DNA from 2 places in the Psychrobacillus sp. NPDC093200 genome. Region 1 is predicted to be linked to the other one. Evidence: predicted binding sites of a transcription regulator. Region 1 holds the regulator's gene; the other holds the start of a gene.
What was found. Region 1 encodes Rex, which represses fermentation and respiration genes when NADH is low (regulators of the CRP and FNR family bind a similar motif). Its sites were predicted from a motif close to TTGTGAAATATTTCACAA; they were not measured.
Positions count from the first base shown of each region.

Region 2: ACQKNZ_RS12570 (cytochrome c oxidase subunit 2A) is a predicted target of Rex. The motif match lies at 2,182-2,199, and genes of this name have one in related genera.

Region 1 is NZ_JBNNVC010000007.1:34,608-37,780, forward strand. Features, by position in the region: gene ACQKNZ_RS18680 (ABC-F family ATP-binding cassette domain-containing protein) at 1-1,479, opposite strand, end outside; gene ACQKNZ_RS18685 (redox-sensing transcriptional repressor Rex) at 1,607-2,242, shown strand; gene ACQKNZ_RS18690 (GNAT family N-acetyltransferase) at 2,412-2,966, opposite strand; gene ACQKNZ_RS18695 (CPBP family intramembrane glutamic endopeptidase) at 2,979-3,173, opposite strand, start outside.
Region 2 is NZ_JBNNVC010000002.1:968,668-971,840, reverse strand. Features, by position in the region: gene ACQKNZ_RS12580 (b(o/a)3-type cytochrome-c oxidase subunit 1) at 1-1,490, opposite strand, end outside; gene ACQKNZ_RS12575 (cytochrome c oxidase subunit II) at 1,492-1,968, opposite strand; gene ACQKNZ_RS12570 (cytochrome c oxidase subunit 2A) at 1,989-2,111, opposite strand; gene ACQKNZ_RS12565 (chemotaxis protein CheX) at 2,418-2,873, opposite strand.

The DNA of each region.
Region 1 (3,173 bases):
AAAATCAAGCAATGCATTCTCCAAGACTTCCTTGCTGTCTAAGTCTAAATGGTTAGTAGGCTCATCTAGTACAAGTGTATTCGACTTCAATAGCATGAGTTTTGCAAGTGCAAGTCTAGCCTTTTCTCCACCGGATAGATTAGACACAGTTTTTTGCACATCGTCTCCAGAGAAGAGGAAGCGACCTAGCACATTGCGTATATCTTTCTCATTCATCAGAGGCCATTCATCCCATAGCTCTTTAAGGACGGTTTTATTGCCAGTAAGAGCTGCCTGCTCCTGGTCATAGTATCCAAATTGCACATTTGTGCCGTATTGAATATTACCACCAGCTGAAGGGAGCTGCTTCATAATAGTTTTTAGCAAGGTGGACTTACCGACACCATTTGGTCCAACCAAAGCGATGCGGTCCTGCTTATAAACGGAAAATGAGATGTTAGAGGAAACGGTTTTATTTGGATAACCTACAGCAATATCCTCTAAACGCAGAACATCATTACCGCTAGGACGGTCAATGGTAAAGCCGAAGTTAGCGGATTTCTCATCGCCATCTGGGGCATCCATCCAGTCAGTCTTCTCGATAACCTTTCTTCGAGATTGTGCCATCTTCGTTGTAGATGCACGCGCCAGGTTACGGCTAACAAAGTCCTCTAGCTTTGCTTTTTCCTCCTGCTGCTTCTCATATTTCTTTTTATCGAGCTCATAATTTTTCGCTTTCTGTGTTAAATACGCGCTATAGTTACCTACGTATCTCGTAACGTTATGACGTGAAACCTCATACACTAAATTTACTACCTGGTCTAGGAAATATCGATCATGGGATACAATCAAAATGGCACCACTATAGTTTTTCAAATAGTTTTCAAGGAAGCTGAGTGTTTGAATATCTAAATGGTTTGTAGGCTCATCGAGTATAAGTAAATCGGGCTTGCTCAACAGCATTTTAGCTAATGCTAATCTCGTTTTTTGTCCCCCGGATAACGCTTGTACTGGCTTATCATAATCCTCCGGGAAAAATTGCATACCATGTAAGATGGAGCGGATATCCGATTCAAAGCGGTATCCACCAGCCTCATTAAAGGCAAGCTGAAGCTCGTCATAGGTAGCTGCAACTCTAGCATAGGCTTCTGAATCTTCATAGATAGAAGGGTCAGCCATTTGTGCTTCTAGTGAGCGCAGTTCTCTTTCAGAATCAATCAAATGACTAAAAATGGATTTCATTTCCTCCCAAATCGTCAGCTTCGATTCAAGACCCGCATGCTGCTCTAAATAGCCAAGTCTAATATTTTTAGGCATAATAATGTCACCGGAATCGTATGACATTTCTCCAGCAATTATTTTAAGTAAAGTAGATTTTCCCGCACCATTACGCCCAACCAGTGCAACTCGGTCGCGGTCTTGAATTTCTAACTTTACGTTTGTTAATATATCTTCACCGTTAAAGGATTTAGTTACTTGGTTTACTTGTAAAACAATCACGTTAATTTGCACCTCAATTCTATCCTAAGTGTAATAGATAGGACTTGTCGTTGCAACGTTCTCCCTTTACAATAAAAGAAAGGTTACGTGTAAAAATGAATTTGCCTTATACAATAGGAGGACACTTATGAAACGTGATGTACCTCGCATCCCTCAAGCGACAATGAAACGACTTCCTTTATATTATAGATTTTTACAAAGCTTTCATAATGCAGATCATAAACGAGTTTCATCCCAACAGCTAAGTGAAGCGATGAAGATAGATTCAGCAACCATCCGAAGAGATTTTTCTCATTTCGGTGCGCTAGGAAAGAAAGGGTACGGCTATGATGTACCCCATCTACTTGAGTTTTTCAGAAAAACACTAGACCAAGATGAGGCGGCACGGGTCGCACTAATAGGTGTTGGTAGCTTAGGAACAGCTTTTGTAAAATATAACTTTCAAAAAAACCATAACACTAGAATTGTAGTGGCATTCGATACGAAGGCACCACTCGAAGGAACGATAATTAGTGACATTCCTGTATTTCATTCTAGTGTGATGTTGGAAAAGCTAAAGGAATACGGAATTGAATTAGTGATTTTTACACTTCCGAGTCGTGCGGCTCAGGAAGTAGCTGATCTTTTAGTGGGCTCTAATGTAAAAGGAATTTTAAACTTCACCCCAGTCCCAATAAGTACTCCAGATGAGATTCGCGTACATACGATTGACCTTTCAGTTGAACTTCAAACACTCATCTACATGATTCGAAACGAGATCTAAGAAAAGCGCAAGCGCCTATGTCTGCCCCGACAAGCAAATGGAGAAAAGCGAGGAGGCAGTTCCTCAGCCACCGGAGCTTTTGTCCATTTGACCTCGAGGGGCAAGGCGGGCGCTGATACCAATCTTATAAGAAAAAAAGCCTTCGACTATTATCTAGTCGAAGGCTTTCCTATTTATATTCGCTTTTTAGTAGGGAATAGATAGCAAGATCGATATAGCGTCCCTTTTCAAACTCATGCTGTCTTAGGACTCCATCTTTGTGAAAGCCTAGCTTACTCAAAAGGTGAAGGGAGGCATCATTCTCTGAAGTGACCTCAGCTTCAATTTTGTTCATGTTCATATCATGAAAGGCAAAATGAATGATGGGCTTAAGCGCCTCCGTCATAATTCCCTTTCCCCAAGCATTAGGTGAAAGATCATAGCCAATTTCTATACGCTTATGCTCAGCCTCATAGTTTAAATAACCACAAGTACCGATTACTTTTAAGGTTATTTTATCTTCTATTACCCAGCGCATACCAGTTTGTTCGAGAAAAATTTTCTCGTACCAACTAATTTCGCCCTGAGCATCTTCAACAGAAGTAAAGGGACCAATGGCCATATGCTGTACTACGTTTTCATTAGAATATAACTCTAAAATATCCTTTGCATCCCGTTCGATTGCTTTTCGGAGGATGAGTCTTTCTGTTTCTATTGTAGGAAAACTTACAAATGAAAAAGTCATTATGATTACCCCTTATTGCTGCAACTCAGCAAGTCTTTTTAAAAAGTTGACGATTTCTTCATTATACAGCTGAACAATTACTACGAATCCATTAAGTAGCATATGGGCAATAATAGAGGTGATTATTCGCTTTGTTTTATAGTAAATGAAAGCGAATATAAACCCAGACACAGCATATATTAGTATGTGTGTGAACTCAAAGTGAAT
Region 2 (3,173 bases), on a different contig from region 1:
TCTCCTTTAGGAGCAAACCATACTAGGTGGACGATGATATACAATACCAAGATGATACCGATGAATAAAATCGTACCACCAACTGCCTGAGCTATCTGATAGCCAATCCAATCAGTTGCTTGTGCAGAATCACCATAGGTAGAGAAATCTGAACGGCGAGGAGCACCCATTAAACCAGCTATATGCATAGCTCCAGACATGATGGACATACCTACTGCCCATACAATAGCTTGTATAATTGCTAGCTTATTCATTTGTTTAGTCAACACTCTACCAGTAAGATGAGGGATTAACCAATAAGCGGCACCAAAGAATGTTAAAACAACTGTTGTTGCTAAAGTGAGATGAAAGTGACCAGTAACCCAGATAGTATTATGTACTACTTGGTTCATTTGGTTAGATGCATTAATAATACCTCCAGCTCCAGCAGGGATGAAGGCTGCCATACCGATGAATGGTACAACGAATCGAGCATCCTTCCATGGAAGCTTTTTAAACCATCCAAATAACCCTTTTCCTCCAAGCTGTCTTCCGCGAATTTCAAATGTAGCGAACATGGAGAAAGCAGTTAGAAGGGAAGGTATAACAACCATCATTGTCAAAATTACTTGCAAGTATTTCCAGAAAGAATCAATACCAGGCTCTGTCAATTGGTGATGGAATCCAACAGGAATAGAGAAAATCAAGAAAAGCATAAAGGAAAGTCTTGCAAGTGCATCCGAATAAATTTTCCCGCCAATAATTTTAGGAATGATTACGTACCAAACCATATAAGCAGGTAATAGCCAGAAATATACTAATGGGTGACCAAAATACCAGAAAAGTGTACGAGAAAGAAGAATATCAATCTTATCTACCCAGCCTAATGACCAAGGAATCAATTGGAAAACTACCTCAACTGCAACACCAAGTGAACAAATGATCCACATAGTTAAGTTTACGATTACCATAAAAGTTAATAATGGGCTTGGTTCTCCTGGATTAGCTTTGCGCCATTCTCTATATTTCATTATAAGACCAGCTCCACCAATCCAAGAGCCTACGACTACCAGTGCCAATCCCACATAGAAGATCCAATGTGCTTGTAGGGGTGCATAGAAAGTGTACAGAACAGATGCTTCATTTAATAAAACCATTACTGCAGCAGCAGTTGTTCCGATTGTCATTGTCCAGAACCCAATCCAGCCAAGCATTCTTTGCTTATCTGTCAATGTGCCGGCAGTGCGACTTACAGCAGCAATTTGGAAACCAAAGATAAAATAAGTTGTTAAGATAAGTGCTAATAAAACCCCATGAACCGTTAATAATTGATAGTATCCGATTCCCCAAGGAAGAGTAAATTGTCCAGAACGTACTAGTGTTTGTAATAGTCCACAAAGTCCTCCGATTAAAAGTGCAATGAATGCTACATGGATGTGAGCCATTGCGAGCTTGCCATCACGACGATCTACCTTCACAAAGCTTTGTGCTTTCTCTGTTATTGTTGCCATGTTACTCAACCACCTTTAACTTCGATGTCATAGAAGTGTGTCCTATGCCACAATATTCGTTACATAATATTAAATACTCTCCAGCTTTATCTACTGTTGTTACGTATTCTGAAACGTAGCCAGGTTCTAGCATCATATTAATATTCGTACCCACTATTTGAAAGCCATGAATTACGTCTTTTGTTGTTGCGATAAATTTAACAGTTGATCCGAGTGGTACTTCAAATTCCTGTGGATTATAGAAGAAAGCAGAAGCAACGACTACTACTTCGTAATCCCATTCCTTACCTTCGACCTTGTGAACTCCAGGATTATTAAAAGGAGCAATTTCATCTACTCGCTCAGGATCAATATATACTTTTGCACTAGGTGGATGAGAACCGTAATGAAATGCGCTAAAGCCAACTATAATTAAGAATAAAACCAAAGACCCTACCCCGAATGTTATCCACCATTTTTCATACTTGTGAATATGCATAACCTTTAACCTCCAATGATTTAAAATCTGTCAATAAATAAATAGAATGCCAGAAACCAAGTTACTAATATAAAGATCCCCACTACGCTAACAGATATTAACGTGCCCTTAAGTTCTGGTTCTTTATTGTGTTTTTTGGACATCAGTCGTACACCTCCAAAATATTCTTCTTTTTATCTATAGCTACATCATAAATTTAAATATTTATGTGTGATGTGATATTTCTCACACATACAAAGGTATTATGTGAAGATAATGTGAAATAAATTAAAAGTCATAGAAGTGGAAGGGAGATTAGTGAAGATAGTTGCAGTTCAGACTCTTGAGAAATAGAGTGCTAGCTAAAGATCTTATCCTTTAAATTAGCTCAAGGTCCTTAGGGATTGCCAAATAAAAAAGAATCCTTTATTTAAAAGGATTCTAAGTTTTATATGTATTCTTATTGATAGTTAGTCCTCATCTATTGTAAGAATAATAGTCATAAGGCCTATGTCTTCGGTTTCTACAGGCAAGCGAAAGGCATGATGAAAACCAAATAGTTTACTCTTGCCAACAATGACAGTTGGCGGTGTAATATCAATCTCTAAACCTTCTTGGGCAACAGTAGTACACAAGTTGCCTGCAATCATATTCCCGAGTTCACCAGTAAAAGATTCGAGCATTTCGCCCTCGAGAGGCATGCCGAACATAGAGGCGCCAACGGAGGAGAAGAATTGGGAGGATGCATCAACAATAATTCTTCCCTTAATGTCTCCAACAATTCCAATGAGAACGCCCATCTCTTCCTGATCAAATGGTTGAATCATTAGTGTGGGAGACTTAAAACTAAGGTTAAGAGGAATAACAGACTTTAATGATTGAATGGTACCATTTAAAAGTGTTTTAATATGCTTGGAATTACCCATTTTATCCCCTCCTAATAGTAAAGATGAATCAATTTTATCATATTGTCTAGTTAAAAAGAATATATTTTGTAGTCAATTGTTGAAAAATGTGATAACATCTAAATGAGAATGAATATCAAGTTCAGTTGAGAGGGAGATTGTCATGGTATTTATATTAATTGGATCGACTGTAGTTATATACAGCGTAATAACAAAACACATTTTAAATTCTATTACACCGCAAACAAAATAATAGTAGTACAGTGATGACTTTGTGAACAATAAAGTCATCTTTTTTTATATTTTCTGATATGATATACA